DNA from 2 places in the Leisingera thetidis genome. Region 1 is predicted to be linked to the other one. Evidence: riboswitches for the same ligand, from Rfam matches in the RefSeq annotation. Region 1 holds a riboswitch; the other holds the start of a gene.

The links. A riboswitch is a leader RNA that binds a small molecule or an ion and turns the genes downstream of it on or off. The one in region 1 is predicted to bind cobalamin.
Region 2: linked by a shared signal. The riboswitch ahead of OKQ63_RS17725 (aromatic ring-hydroxylating oxygenase subunit alpha) and the one ahead of OKQ63_RS04795 (DUF1636 domain-containing protein) in region 1 are both predicted to bind cobalamin.

Annotation. Positions count from the first base shown of each region.
Region 1 is NZ_CP109787.1:1,015,148-1,022,964, forward strand. Features, by position in the region: gene cobN (cobaltochelatase subunit CobN) at 1-1,388, opposite strand, end outside; gene cobW (cobalamin biosynthesis protein CobW) at 1,558-2,592, opposite strand; gene OKQ63_RS04795 (DUF1636 domain-containing protein) at 2,595-3,005, opposite strand; cobalamin riboswitch at 3,103-3,317, opposite strand; gene cobO (cob(I)yrinic acid a,c-diamide adenosyltransferase) at 3,369-4,004, shown strand; gene glpD (glycerol-3-phosphate dehydrogenase) at 4,096-5,673, opposite strand; gene OKQ63_RS04810 (DeoR/GlpR family DNA-binding transcription regulator) at 5,666-6,451, opposite strand; gene OKQ63_RS04815 (DUF1513 domain-containing protein) at 6,591-7,670, opposite strand; gene OKQ63_RS04820 (imelysin family protein) at 7,670-7,817, opposite strand, start outside.
Region 2 is NZ_CP109787.1:3,671,184-3,679,000, reverse strand. Features, by position in the region: gene OKQ63_RS17735 (DUF1523 family protein) at 1-427, shown strand, start outside; partial or broken gene OKQ63_RS17730 (IS3 family transposase) at 531-1,918, opposite strand; cobalamin riboswitch at 2,351-2,549, shown strand; gene OKQ63_RS17725 (aromatic ring-hydroxylating oxygenase subunit alpha) at 2,657-3,892, shown strand; gene OKQ63_RS17720 (FAD-binding oxidoreductase) at 3,897-4,982, shown strand; gene OKQ63_RS17715 (ABC transporter substrate-binding protein) at 5,038-6,690, opposite strand; gene OKQ63_RS17710 (BCCT family transporter) at 6,798-7,817, opposite strand, start outside.

The DNA.
Region 1 (7,817 bases):
GCGTCTTCTTCCGGGCTGCCCCAGGCTTCGGCCAGCATGCCCTGAAGGTCTTGCGGCAGGGCGGCGAGCGCAGCCTTGTAGTCAGAAAGGGGGACGCTCAGCGTCTCCTCCATCAGCCGCAGCCCGGTGTTTTCGAGTGCGCCTACAGCGTAGCCCTGTGCCGCCAGCGCGCGCAGGATCTCGTCGCAGGAGGCCAGCGCGTCCAGCCCCACGGCATGCGCGAGGTTGTGGTCGCGGCCTGGATAGGTCGACAGGATCAGGGCGAGGCGCTTATCCGCATTCGGCAGTCTTGCCAGACGCAGCCAGCCCTCGACGCGGTCGACTGCAGCCTTGATGCGGTCCGCATCGGCGCGGTGGGCGAAGCGGGAGTATTGCAGGTCCGGGTCTTTCCTGCCCGGCGATTTGAAGCTGACGACGCCTGCAAAGATGCGGCCGTCGACCTCGGGCAGAACCACATGCATGGCCAGATCAGCCGGAGAGAGGCCGCGGCCGGCCTCGGCCCAGTCCTTCTTGCGGGCGGTGGAGAGGGCGATCTGAAAGACCGGACAGCCGGTGGCGGAGAGCGGCGAGGTGCTGCCGTCGGTGCCCTGCGCTGAAAACGCGGTGGCGTTGACGATGGCGGCCGGGGCCAGTTCCGGGAGCTTTGCGCGCAGCCAGTCTGCGGCGGCGGGCGTCTTGAGACTGGCGGCAAAAACGCCGTAAGCCGCGTAGCCGCGGCCCCGCAGTTCCGCGATCAGGGCATCGACCGGGGCGGTATCGGCAGCTGTGAGGTAGGAGCGGTAGAAACTCACCAGCACCAGCGGTTTGTCCTGTGCGGACAGGTCTGCCAGAACGCCCTTGGATGGGTCGTAGAAGCCATGCTCGGGCATGGACTTGAGGCCAAGCACCGGGCCTGCGTAAAGGCCGGCTGCCAGCGACAGCTGCGCCAGTGCAGCCTGCGCCGCAACCGCACCGCCTGCATCGCAGAGCGCCTGCAGCCGGCGCAGGGTGGAAACGGGCAGGGTGGACAGCTCATCAAGCCGCGCGTCCTCGCGCCCGTCGGCGGGGAGGATGGCCAGTGCAATGCCCTTGCGGCGGGCCAGATCCTGCAGGGTGGCCAGGCCGTAGGACCAATAGCTTTCACCGCCGATCAGGCGGACGAGGATGCCCTTGGCGCCCTCCAGCGTCTGTTCCGCGTAGACGTCGACCGACAGCGGGTGCTTCAGCGCCACCAGATTGGCGAGGCGCAGGGAGGGCAGCTTGCCGTCCGCGCGGTGCCAGCCCGCCGCGAAGGCGCCGAGGTCGCTGTCGGAGAAGGACAGCACCACAAGGTCCGCAGGCGTCTGCCCGAGGTCCTGCGGGGTGTCGGTCTCGTCAAGGCCGTGGCTTTCGCGGAAGACGACGTGCATGGGTCAGGCCCTTTCGGAAAGAAGAGCAGAGGGCAGCGCCCGGCCTCGGGAGGAAGCGAAGCGCCCTCCCGTCAAACCAAAGGTTTGCCCCTGGCAAAACGGGGAGGTCGGGCGCTGCCCGGCGTTGCCGCCGGGCGAAACGTTTGAAGTTTCGCTTTGGCGCATCTGCTTACGCCCCCAGCTCGGCGCGGATGGCCTGTTCGTCGATGTTGTCATGCTCGGCGATGACCACCAGGGCGGTCTTGCGCGGCTGCGCGCCCCAGGGCTGGTCGTACTGGGCGCGCAAACGCTCGCCCACGGCCTGAACCAGCATCCGCATCGGCTTTCCTTCCACCGCGACATAGCCTTTGACGCGCAGGATATTGCGTTCGCGGGCGAGTTTCACGATGGCATTCTGCAGCGCTTCCGGGTCGGAGACTTCGCCCAATTCGACAACGATGCTTTCAAAATCGTCATGCTCGTGGTCGTGGTGGCCGTCGTGGTGGCTGGGGCGGGCGTCGAGATCGTCCTCAGCCGCCGCGCCGAGGCCCAGGATGATGCGCGGGTCGATGACGCCTTCGCTCATCGGCAGGATCGGCAGCTTGCGCGGCGCCTCGGCTTCGATCACGGCGCGGGCCTTCTCGACGCCTTCGTCGCCGGCCAGGTCGGCCTTGGACAGCAGCACGATGTCGGCGCAGGAGATCTGGTCCTCGAATACCTCGCTGAGCGGGGTTTCGTGGTCGATGCTGTCATCCGCTTCGCGCTGGGCCTGCACGGCGTCGAGATCGGGGGCAAACTGGCCCTTGGCGACCGCTTCAGCGTCCGCCAGCGCGATCACGCCGTCGACGGTGATGCGGGAGCGGATCGCGGGCCAGTCAAAGGCCTTGAGCAGCGGCTTGGGCAGGGCCAGGCCGGAGGTTTCGATCACGATGTGATCGGGCTTTTCCGGCAGCGCCATCAATTGCTCGATGGTGGGGATGAAGTCATCCGCCACTGTGCAGCAGATGCAGCCGTTGGCCAGCTCCATGATGTTCTCCGCCGGGCAGTTGTCGTCGGCACAGGATTTAAGGATGTCGCCGTCGACTCCGGCAGTGCCGAACTCGTTCACCACCACCGCCAGGCGCTTGCCCTGGGGATTCTGCATCAGGTGGCGGATCAGCGTGGTTTTCCCTGCGCCAAGGAAGCCGGTGATGACGGTGACGGGGATCTTGTTGAGGTCGCTCATGATTACTCCTCGGAGAAGAACTTGGCCGGCGGGATGCGGGCAACGGATTGCTTGCGGAAGGTCTGCGGCCGCTCGCGCCAGGGCACGAGGCCGTCGGCGGTGGCGGCATAGGCTGCAGCGCCTTCCAGGATTTCGGGAACATGCTGGTCCGGGTCGAGGTCGCCGTAGACATAAGTCCAGCGCTCCGCGCCGCCGACCAGTGCAACGGCACAGCCGCGTTTGCAGGAGGACAGGCATTCAACACCGCGCAAGGCGACGCCTGCGGGCATTCCGGCCTCTTCCAGCGCGGCGTGCAGGACAGCGCCCGGACGGGCAGCCTCGGGATCGGCGCCGTCGCGGCGGCAGGTGAGGCATACGGTCAGCGTGACCGGTCCCGGGGTGCTGGCGGGGGTAACCGCCTGATCGTCAGCCATCGGCGCGTCTCCTGTCGCGGCAGGGCGTGCGGGATGGCCGAAAAGGGGCGGCAGCGTGCCAGCCCCTCAACCGGTCGCGGAACACCCCGCCCGCCCGTTGATCTCTCACACGCTGGCAGGTCTCCCGGCTTGCGGATGCCAAGGCCAGCGCCTTGCCGGCCATCCTGCCTTCCCGGGGTCTCTCCCAGTGGCATGGCGGCCTCATCCGGTCACGGTCGCGGGGGCGGCTGTGCTTGAGCACCCATCGGATATGGGGGCCTTCACATTCCCTCTTCGCCTGCATTTGCAGGAACCAGCGAAACCCCCTTGCGCTATCGTGCCCTTCTTTGTCAAGACATGGGGTCAAACAGCTGGAGAGCCCTTATGAGCGAAAAGCCCGAAACCGGCATTTCGGAAGCGGAAGCCGCCCGCCACGCGTCGAAGATGGCCAAGAAGAAAGCCGCCCGCGACCGGATGATGAAGACGAAGGAAGGCGAGAAGGGCCTGATCATCGTCCACACCGGGCCGGGCAAGGGGAAATCCTCGTCCGGGTTCGGCATGATCATGCGCTGCATCGCGCACGGGATGCCGTCCGCCGTGGTGCAGTTCATCAAGGGCGCCTGGCAGACCGGCGAGCGCACGCTGATCGAGGAGAACTTCAGCGATCTGTGCCAGTTCTATGCGATGGGCGAAGGCTTTACCTGGGAGACGCAGGACAAGGCGCGTGACATTGCCGCCGCCCAGAAAGGCTGGGAAAAGGCCAAGGAGATGATCCTGGACGAGCGCAACACCATGGTGCTGCTGGACGAGATCAACATCGCGCTGCGCTATGAGTATCTGGATCTCGAGGAGGTGCTGGAGTTCCTGGTGGAGCAGAAGCCGCCGATGACCCATGTGGTGCTGACCGGCCGCAACGCCAAGGAAGAGCTGATCGAGATCGCCGATCTGGTGACAGAGATGGGCCAGATCAAGCATCCGTTCCGCGCCGGAGTAAAGGCGCAGAAGGGCGTCGAGTTTTAAAGCTGAGGGCGAAGCCTGCCTGGGTAGGCGCAAAAGCGCCTGCCGGGGGCAGGCAGGCGCCGCCCGGCGGTGCCGCCGGGCAGCTCATCATTTATGCGGCGAGCTGTGCGGCCTTGCCTTGAATGTAGGCATCCACCGCTGCGCGCTGGGCCTCATCCAGTCGCAGGCCCAGCTTGGTGCGCCGCCACAGGTAGTCATCGCCCGCGCGCACCCATTCGCGGGCAATGGCCCAGTCAAGCTCCTGCGCGGTGATGGTCGCGCCAAAGTCCTGCCCCAGATCAGCGGCGGTTTTGGCATCGCCCAGCACCTCCCAGGCCTCGGTGCCATAGGCGCGGATCATCCGGCCCGCCCAATAGGGCGTCAGGAACGGGTAGTCCGCAGCCAGTCTGGTCTTCAACGTTTCCACATCCGCCACCGCGAAATCGCCGCCGGGCAGGGCGACGCCTGCGGTCCAGTCGCCGGGCAGCTGCGGGAATACCTCGCCAATCTTGGCCAGTGCCGCCTCGGCCAGTTTGCGGTAGGTGGTGATCTTGCCGCCAAAGACGTTGAGCAAAGGCGCCTGCGCCTGATCCAGCGTCAGCACGTATTCCCGGGTGGCCGCGGTGGCGGAGCTGGCACCGTCGTCATACAGAGGGCGGACGCCGGAATAGGTCCATACGATATCTTCGCGGCTCAATGGCTTCTCGAAATATTGCGATGCAAAATCAATCAGATAATCCTGCTCGGACTCGGTGCACTGCGGTCTTGTCTCCGGATCCGGGTGGTCGGCGTCAGTGGTGCCGATCAGGGTGAAATCCTGCTCATAGGGAATGGCAAAGATGATCCGCCCGTCCGTTCCCTGGAAGAAATAGCAGCGGCCGTGGTCGAAAAGTTTCGGCACCACGATATGGCTGCCGCGCACCAGGCGCACGTTTTCGCGGCTGTTCTGGCCCAGCTTCTGATGCAGCACGTCGGCCACCCAGGGACCACCCGCGTTGACCAGCATCTTCGCGCGGTGTTCCTGCTCCTCGCCGCTGGCGTGGTCCCTGGTGCGGATCACCCAGTGGCCTGCATGGCGCTCCGCTGACAGCACCTCGGTCCGGGTCAGGATTTCGGCGCCGCGGGCCTGCGCGTCGCGGGCGTTCAGCATCACCAGGCGGGCGTCCTCGATCCAGCAGTCAGAGTACTCAAATGCGGTTTTGAACTTGTCTTTCAGCGGTCTGCCTGCCGGATCGGCTGCCAGGTCCAGCTTGGCGGTGCCGGGCAGGATGCCGCGTTTGCCAAGGGAATCATACAGAAACAGCCCCAGACGGATCAGCCAGGCCGGGCGGCGGCCCTTCATCCAGGGCATGAAGGTTGTCAGGAGTTTCGACGTCGGCGTTTCGCTGTCAAACCGCATGTCCGTGTGAAACGGCAGCACAAAGCGCATCGGCCAGGAGATGTGCGGCATTGCCTTCAAGAGCACCTCGCGCTCGATCAGCGCCTCGCGGACCAGCCGGAATTCGAAATATTCCAGATAGCGCAGCCCCCCGTGGAACAGTTTGGTCGAGGCGGAGGAGGTGGCGGAGGCGAGATCGTTCATCTCGGCCAGCATCACCGAAAGGCCGCGGCCGGCGGCGTCGCGGGCGATGCCGCAGCCGTTGATGCCGCCGCCGATGATGAAAAGATCCGTAACGGGCGTGTCAGTCATTTTCGCTGCTTTCGTTTTGCGCGGCGGTTAGAATCCGGGTGCCGGCGGCCTGCGCTGCCTCGGCGAATTCGTCCGGCACCGGGCGGTCGGTGATCACCACGTCCAGTTCTGCCACGTCACAGATGCGCACCGGGGCGGAGCGGGAGAACTTGCTGCCGTCGCAGACGAGCACTTTTTGCCGGGCGTTCTTCAGGATCGCGCGGGCGACCGAGACTTCGCGGGCGTCGTGGTCCATCACCGCACCGTCGGCATCCAGCGCAGAGGCGCCGATGACCGCAAAATCGACCTTGTAGCGGGAGATGAACTCCACCGCGTCCTCGCCCACAATGGCGCCGTCGCTTTGCCGCACGGTGCCGCCGGCCAGGATCAGCTCCTTGGCCTGGCCGCCCATCATCATGCTGATAATGTTGATGTTGTTGGACAGAACCGTCAGCCCGCGGTGGCCGGAGAGTGCCCGCGCCACTTGTTCGGTGGAAGTGCCGATATTGAGGGTGAGCGAGCAGTTGTCGGGGATCAGCTCGGCGGCCGCGGCGGCCATCATCTGTTTGCCGCTTGCGTTCAGCTTGCGCCGGTCGGCGTAATCCTGGCTGGCCGCGGAGCTGAGCCGGACCGCGCCGCCATGCACGCGGGACAGCGCGCCGCGCGCCGACAGGTCCCGCAGGTCCGCCCGCACCGTCTGCAAGGACACGCCAAAGCGGCGGGAGAGATCCTCGACCTCGACCCGGTCCTGCCGGTTCAGCAGCGAGACAATTTCGTTCTGACGGCTGGAGGCATCCATTTGCTTTCCTTTCGGTGCGATTCAATAGCGTAATGCGCGCGGAGAGTCACGATATGTTTTCGTAACTGTTTCGTCAGCACTTAAAACGAAAAAGGCGCGCCCTTCGAGGCGCGCCTTGGACGACACTATCCGGCAGGGCTCAGGTGAGCGGGATCAGGTGGTTGTCCCAGGCGGGGCCTGCGCGGAGCAGCGGCTGATTGCCCTTGTCCGAGATTGCGAAAAACTGGCCGTTGCCAGTGCTGGCAGTGAAGCCGCCGGCGGAGGCGGAGAGGCCGCAGACATCAGTCATATGGTGCTCCTGCAGCAGCGCGCCGGACACCGTGTCCATCACTTGCAGCACCCCGCCGCGCGGGGAGGTGACGCCGATCTGCGAGCCATCGGCGGAAAACGCGATGGAGCCGCCGTAGCCCTGCATGTTCAGCACCCGCGCGTCGTCTTCCGCCAGCAGGCGCGGGGCGCTACCGGGGCGGTGCAGGCCGGCAGTGGGGACCTGTTCGCCCAGATCGCCTTGCCATTGCATGGCAAACCCGACGGTGCCGTCATCGCGCATGGCAAGGTGCCGGATCGAGTTCAGGTGCAGTTCCGGGGGCAGCTCCACCTGCTCCTGCAGGGTGCCGTCAACGCTCAGGTAGCTGAGGTTCGGGCGCATGTCCGGCAGGTTCAGCTTGGCACGGCCGCTGTCGGGGTGGGTCTCGATCCCGCCGTTGGCGATGACCAGCCCCGGCGCATCGCGGCGCAGCATCATGTCGTGCGGGCCGATGCCGCCCGACGGGAAAGACGCGATGCGCTTGTAGCCGCCTGCCGCGTCCCAGACGCCGATCACGCCACGGGCGCCTTCGAAGTCATTTTCGGTGGTGAAAAGGCATCTGCCGTCGGAAGAGAATGTGCCGTGGCCATAGAAGTGATGGCCCGCCGGGGGCTGCAGCCGGGCGATGGCAGCTCCTGTGCGGCAGTCGATCACATCGGCAAAGCGGCCCGGGCGGCGGGCAAAGGCGACGGCTTCGGGCCGGACCGGGTGCGCGGCTGCCGCATGGCCGCGGCCGGGCAGCGGGTGGAGGAACAGGATTCCGCCTGTGTCCGAGAGGCCGGCAAGGATAAAGCTTCCGCTGCGGTCCCTGCCTGCCGACAGAAAGGACGGGCTGCCTGCGCTGGCCCAGGTGGCATGCGGGGCAAGAGAGCTGGCCAGCAGGCCTGCCAGAAATCCGCGGCGGCAGGTCATCAGTCCCCGTCCAGAGCGTTGAAACCCGCGGCGACGCCAAGTGCCGGGCCGAGCCGTTCGGAGATCAGTGCGCGCAGGTCCCTGACATCCTGGCGCAGCGCTTCAATGCGGATGCGGGAGGCCGGCTCTGCGACGCCGGCAAGGACG
Region 2 (7,817 bases), 1.7 Mb from region 1:
CAACGGCCGCAATATGGTTTACCGCAACGAAGACACCGGCTGGAACTGGCCGCCCTATTTCAAGTTCGATACTGCGAACCTGTACACGGACGCCAATGACAGCATCTCGACCAAGGCCAGCCCGGAGTGGGTGGCGGTGCTGCATTACGGCTGGCGCAACGAGTTCCTGTCGATCTTTCCCAATGCCGTGTCGATCAAGCCGGTGGCCGGGCCGGAGGACAAGCCAACCAACTGGTTCTCGATCATCTTCCTGGTGCTGCTGGCCGCCATCCTGTGGGCCGTCTACGTGCGCTGGCGCCGGTTCCGGCGGGCCAGGATCGACCCGATGATCGAAAGCGCTGAGGATAGCCTCTATGCCGCGGGCGATGCGATTGCCGAGCGCAAGGGCCGGTTCCGCCGCTGGCTGGACAGCTGGAAATCGAAGTGAAAGAGGCCGCCGGAAAGGCGGCCTTTTTCTGTCCGTGGTGAACGCGGAAAGGCAGCAGGGCAGGGCATTATGCCTGACGTGCTCCCCGCAGAGTCCGCGGTTATTAGTTCGCTCTGTTCAGGGTTTGGTCCTCTACTGACCGTGGTGATACTCCCACGGGGTGAGCCCGTCGCGGCTCGTATGTGGGCGATGGTGATTGTAATCGTCACGCCAGGCCGCGATCAACTCTCGGGCGTGGCGCAGGCTGACGAACAAGTGCTCGTTGAGGCACTCGTCCCGGAGGCGGCCGTTGAAGCTTTCGACAAAGCCGTTCTGCATGGGCTTGCCTGACGCGATGTAGTGCCACTCGACCTTCCGGTCTTCCTGCCATTTCAGAATGGCATTCGACGTCAGTTCGGTCCCGCTCGCCATTGTCCTCGGACCAATGGCGGACAAAGCTCGCTCGCTGACCACCATGCAGGGATAGCCACGCGTTCGGGCGATAGTAACGAGCTCACGGGCAACCCGCTGGCCGGAGAGCGAGGTGTCCACGACCGCGGCCAGGCATTCCCGGCTGAAGTCGTCAATGACGCAGAGCACCCGGAAACGGCGGCCATCCCTTGCCCGGCAGGGCATTGCGCAGCAATGTCCCGAGAGGCGGACAAGCGGTCCGAGACGAAGTCCAGCGACCATCTCTGGTTCGGCCCTTGCGGGATCGCCCCTCTCGGCAGCATGCTGCGCATGCGCCTGCCGGGCAGTGATGAGCGCACGCGTCCCAATGACGCGTTTTCGCCCGCCGCGCTTGCGCACGCTCAGCCCCTCTTCGCGGTAGATCCGGTAGAGCGCTACACCCTACAAACGATCCCCCGGATCGTCTGCCTTACGGGCTTCGATCCAGTTCACCTTCCAGCCCTCGCGGCCGAGCAGCAGGTGCAGCCGCCCCTCTCATGGTTTGCAAGCAAACCACTGCCGGGCAGTGGATAGCCGAAGCGCCGCCGTTCGCTGGACAGCTCCTTCAGCCTCTCTCGCAACTCGGCGTCCGCAGGCCTGGTTGATCCACGCCGATGGACGCGCGGATCGATCCCGGCCAGGGCACAGGCCCGCCGCTGGTTGTAGTTCTTCTCTGTCATGGCCCAGTCCACGGCTCTCCGCCTTGCACCGGGCCTCAAAAGGGTTCGCAGGCTCACTCGAACGCATGGCGTTCGCCTGCTGCCATTCCCAGCATCTCTTTCAGCGTTGCCACATCAAGCATGTGCTCGGCCAACATCTTCTTGAGCTTGGCGTTCTCGACCTCCAGAGCCTTCAGCCTCTTGGCCTCGGACACTTCCATGCCGCCATACTTCGAACGCCTTTTGCAGAAAGTGCCATCGCCCCCTCTCGGGACATTGCTGCGCAATGCCCTGCCGGGCGGTGGATGCCGTGCTTCCGGCACAGTTCCTTCGCCCCCATTCCGGCTTGGTGCTCCTTCAGGATGCCAATGATCTGCTCTTCGCTGAAACGGCTTTTCCGCATCGTCTGTCTCCTCGCTTGGAGAACAGGCTAACTTCAAATCGCGGACTTTTCAGGGGAGCACGTCATGCCGAGCCGGCAGCCGTTGCTGGCGTTGCCAGCAGCTCTCCGGCGCCAGCGTGCGGCCTGCGCGGCGGCGGTTTGGCTGGGCATGGGCCCGGCCGGCAGGGGGCACAGGCTTGGCCGGTGCTGCCCCCGTGCGCGCCGCTGATGCGCGGCTCATCTCAATTTGGCACCAGGCCGGCGGCGGCGAATCGATTCTCACAGGGCGATGGCGGATAAACGCATGAAAGATAAGCGCCTTGCCGCAAACAGACCCGCGGATGCCGGTTTGAGATTCTGGCGTGTGTGCCTGTGCCGGCAGCAGAAAACATGCATGTCTTTTTCCGGTTTTGGCGGGTCGGATTTGTCTCCGTCCTATTGCTGGAAATCGGGCAATACCGCGGATAGCAAGGTGCCGTCCTCCGGGGCGGAGAATTGGGAAGCTGGTGTAACTCCGGCACTGCCCCCGCAACGGTGACCCCGGGCAAGGCATGGCAATAACCACTGAGGCAGCGGCTTCGGGAAGGTGCCAGGCCCCGCCGCCTCAAGGCCCCGGGACAGTCCGGAAACCAGCCTTGCCATGAAAACGTCAACCGCGGGCGGCGGCGGGGCGGTTGCGGGCGCGTGGCCTGCAATCCCTCTCCTGATGCCCGCACCCAAGCCAACCTGCCGCGGGGATGCGGCAAAGGAGAGAAGCAGATGCTTCACGACAGCGACATTCTGGCCAAGCTGATGGCCCGGCAGAAAAACTATTCCCTGGAACAGGCGTTCTATACCGATCCGGGGGTTCTGGATCTGGATATGCGGCAGATCTTCTACCGCGAGTGGCTGTTTGCCATTCCGGCCTGCGAGATCCCGAAGGCGGGCAATTTCGTCACCCATCAGGTCGGGTCCTACAACGTCATCATCGTGCGCGGCACCGATGGCGAGGTGCGTGCCTTCCACAACGCCTGCCGCCACCGCGGCTCGGTGGTGTGCAAGGCCAAGAAGGGCAATTCGCCCAAGCTGGTCTGCCCCTACCACCAGTGGACCTATGAACTGGACGGCTCGCTGCTGTGGGCGCGCGACATGGGGCCGGATTTCGACGCCTCCAAACACGGGCTGAAGCCGGTGCATTGCCGCGATCTGGCCGGTCTGATCTACATCTGCCTGGCGGATGAGGCACCGGATTTCGATGCGTTTGCCGCTGTGGCCCGCCCCTATCTGGAGCCGCACGACCTGAGCAACGCCAAGATTGCCCATGAAAGCTCGATCATCGAGAACGGCAACTGGAAGCTGGTCTGGGAGAACAACCGCGAGTGCTATCACTGCGGCGGCAACCACCCGTCGCTGTGCCGGACCTTCCCCGAGGATCCCTCGGTCACCGGTATTGAGGGCGGTGAGACCCCGGCGCACCTGCAAAAACATTTTGACCGGATCGAGGCGGCTGGTATCCCGTCGGCCTTCACTATCGACGCGCGCGGCCAGCACCGGCTGGCGCGGATGCCGCTGAACGAAGGCGCCGAGAGCTATACCCTGGACGGCAAGGCGGCGGTTGCCAAGCAGCTGGGCCGGGTGCCGTTCGCCGATGCGGGCACGCTGTTGAAGTTCCACTACCCGACCACCTGGAACCACTTCCTGCCGGATCATTCCATCGTGTTCCGCGTCACCCCGATCAGCCCGACCGAAACCGAAGTCACAACCAAATGGCTGGTGCACAAGGATGCGGTCGAGGGCCAGGACTATGACCTGAAGCGCCTCACTGAGGTCTGGATGGCCACCAACGACGAGGACCGCATTGTGGTCGAGGACAACCAGCGCGGCATCAACTCGCCCGCCTATCAGCCCGGACCCTATTCCGAAGTGCAGGAAAGCGGCGTCATCCAGTTCTCCAACTGGTATGCCGAACACCTGACCCGCGCGCTGACCGGCCGCCACCTGATCGCGGCGGAGTAACGGCATGGGACTGCAGGCGAATTTCGAAACGCTGGACGAGACCCTGGCGTGGAAGGACGACGAGAAGCTGGAATGCGTCTCGGTCGTGCCGGAAGCGCCGGACACCACCACCTTCAGCTTCCGCGCGCCGTCCGGCGCGTGGTTCAAATACCAGCCGGGCCAGTTCCTGACGCTGGAACTGCCGGTGCCGGGCGGCACCGTCTGGCGCACCTACACCATCAGCTCCTCGCCGTCGCGGCCGCTGTCGATCTCGGTCACGGTGAAGGCGCAGGCCGACAGCATCGGCACCCGCTGGATGCTGGACAACCTGCGCCCGGGCATGCTCCTCAAGGCCTCCGGCCCGGCGGGCGTGTTCACCCTGCCCAAGCGCCCGAACGGCAAGTTCCTGTTCATCTCCGCAGGCTCCGGCATCACGCCGAGCCTGTCGATGACCCAGTACCTGTTTGACCGCGGCCAGTCGCCCGACATCAGCTTCATCAACTGCGCCAAGCGGCCCAGCGAGATCATCGCGCGGCGCCAGCTTGAAGGCATGGCGGCGCGGGTGCCCGGCATCAAGCTGCATTTCGTGGTGGAGGAGGATGACCCCTATCAGGTCTGGACCGGCTACCGCGGCCAGCTCAATCAGATCATGCTGGGCCTGATCGCCGGCGACTACCTGGAGCGCGAAGTCTATTGCTGCGGCCCGGAACCGTTCATGCAGGCGGTGCGCGACATGCTGAACGGCCTGGGCTTCGACATGGAGAACTACAACCAGGAGAGCTTTGGCGCGCCGGTTGAGACCGAGGCCGATGCGCCTGAGATCGACGATGTGGTGCCGGAAGAGACCGCTGCCGCCGAGATCACCTTTGCCGCCTCCGGCGTGACCGCGAGCTGCACCGAGACCGACACGGTTCTGGCTGTGGCCAAGGCCTCGGGGCTCAATATCCCGTCGGGCTGCACCTTCGGCATCTGCGGCACCTGCAAGGTCAAGAAGACCGCGGGCGACGTGCATATGGTCCACAACGGCGGCATCTCGGAAGAGGACGTCGAGGCAGGCTACATCCTGGCTTGCTGCTCCAATCCGATTGGCCGGGTCGAGGTCGAGATCTGAACAAACGAGGGCGCGCGCCGGGACCGGCGCGCGCCCTTTCCTAAACCCGGCCCGTTCAGGCTTCCAGCGCCAGCTTGTGCACGTGGATTTCGTTGATCGGGTGGCTCTCAGCACCGATCACGCCGGGGCGGGCGTGGCGGTAGAGCGAGCGCCAGTAGGGCTGGATGATGGTGCCGTCCTCACGCATGAACTTCTCAATCTCCTCCATGTGGCCGCGGCGGGTATCGGCATCCGCAATGGCTGAAGCCGCTTCCAGCATGCTGTCGAACTCGGCACTGGCGAGGCCGGTCTCATTCCAGGCGACGCCGGTCTTGTAAGCCAGCGTCAGCACCTGCACTCCCAGCGGCCGGTGGCCCCAGTCGGTGGAGCTGAACGGGTATTTGTCCCAGTCGTTCCAGAAGGTATTGCCGGGCAGCACCGTGCGTTTGACCTTGAAGCCCGCATCCCGCATCTGCGCCGCCAGCGCATCCGTTGTGTTGCGCCGCCAGTCATCGTCGATCGAGACCAGCTCATGCTCGAAGTCGAGCATGCCGGCTTCCTCCATCAGCTGGCGCGCCGCCTCCGCGTCGCGCACCGGTGCGCCGATATCGGCATATTCCGGGTGGATCGGGCAGACATGGTGGTTCTCCGCCAGGGTGCCGCGGCCGTCATAGCCCAGTTCCAGCAGCACCGCATTGTCGCAGGCCAGCGCCAGGGCGCGGCGGACGCGGGCGTCGGCATAGGGCTGTTTCCCGTCAACCTCGGCATCGCGGTTGGTGCGCAGAACCAGCGTGTTGGCGGAGATGGACTCGCTCACGTTCCAGCCGATGGAGGTGAAGATGTCGACGTATTCGCCCACGGTCTCATAGGTCATGTCGATTTCTTCGGACTCTGCCGCCGACAGATGGGTGGCGCCGTCGGTGCCGAAATCGATGAACTCGATCCGGTCCAGATGCGCGCCGTCGCCCCACCAATCATGGTCCGTGTTCTTCTCCAGAACCGCTTTCACGCCGACCTCGTATTCCACCAGCTTGTAGGGGCCGGTGCCAATCGGATCAGTGCCCGGATCGCCCGACCAGCCGTCCGGCACGATGGCGGCGGGGTATTCGGTGACCGCCGGGATGATGGTGATATCGGGGCGCGTGAGCTTTACCTTGAGGGTCAGGTCGTCCACCACCTCCAGCGCGCCCTCGGCGGGGCCGTCGCCGGCCTCATTCTGCAAGGAGCCCATGCGGGCGGCCATCGAATTTCCTTCCCATTTGCCGTCGCACCAGCGGGCAAAGTTGTAGGCCACGTCCTTGGCGGTCAGGGTGCCGCGGCCGTCGTTCCAGTTCACGCCGGGACGGATGTGCAACAGGTATTCGGTGGCGTCCTCGTTGACCTCCCAGCTTTCCAGCAGCCGCGGTTCAAAGGTGCCGTCGGCGTTGTATTGCACCAGATATTCCATGTAGCCGCGTACCAGGTTGCCCAATTGCGGCCAATTGAACAGCGGCGGGTCGAGCAAGGCGCGCACCACCTGCTGGATGCGGATGGTACCGCCTTCCTGCACATTGGCCGCGGCCTGCACCGGTTGGCTGAGGCCGATCATCCCGTAGGCGGCGGAGGCGGTCACCCCCAGCGCGGTTGCGCGGCTCAGAAACTCACGCCGGTCCAGCTTGCCTGCTGCGGCTTCCTCCGCATGCATGCGCACCGCGGGGTGGAGGGTTTCCCAGTTGTAGTATCGGGTCATATTGCTTCCTTTTTTTGCTGTGCTCAGCGGCGGGAGAGGGTGCGGGCAGCAGTCTGGAGGGGAGAATGGCCGCTCTGCCCGCCAGCAGCCATTCGCCGGGAGATGCCTTATGCGGTCGGTTCCTGGATCACGGTGGTGGCCAGGCCCGCTTGCGCGCGGCGGCCGTCGTTGTAGATCGCCTTGATCAGGGCGGCGCATTGCAGCACCATCACCAGCGAAAACGGCAGGGCGCCGATCACCATTGCGGTCTGGATTGCCTTGAGGCCCCCGACCAGCAGCAGCGCCGTCACCACCGCGCCAAGCGCCACACCCCAGAAGATGATGTGCGGACGGGCCTTGGGGCCTTCGTCACCGGCGGCGTTGATGGTGTTGACGATCAGCACCGCGCTGTCCGCAGTGGTTACCAGATAGGTCATCAGCAGGACCACGATCATCACCGACATCGCCCAGCCCAGCCAGGGCGACAGCATGTATTGTACCATGGCAAAGATCTTGTCGCCATCCGGTGCGGCGGCGATCTGGCCGCCTGCGCCGCCGTTCAGCTCCAGGTCGATGGCGGTGCCGCCGGCCCAGGTGAACCAGACAAAGCACATCAGCGACGGCACGATCATGGCGCCCAGCACAAACTCGCGGATGGTGCGGCCCTTGGAGATGCGCGCCAGGAACAGGCCGACAAAGGGGGCGAAGGCAATCCACCAGGCCCAGTAGAATACTGACCAGCCGCCCTGCCAGCCTTCGAGCTTGGAGGCGACGCTGTCCGGGTTGCCGTCACCGGTCCAGACCCGGAACAGCATGTCGGGCATGGCGATCAGATAGTCCCAGAGGCCAACCAGCAGTGCCTGCAGGCCAAAGAAGGTGGAGCCGAACAGCAGGAAGAAGCCCAAGAGCGCGATGCTCAGCACCATGTTGATGTTGGAGAGCCACTTGATGCCCTTGCCGACGCCCGACAGCGCCGAAGCGGTGGAGGCCGCCATGATCACCAGAACCGCCACGATGACGCCGGTGGTGTTGGCGGTGCCACCCTCATTGGTCAGCCCGCCAATGCCGATGCGGGTGAGGCCGGAAACGAACTGCTCCACCCCGAACCCCAGCGTCTGCGCCACGCCGAGGATCGTGGCGACAACTGC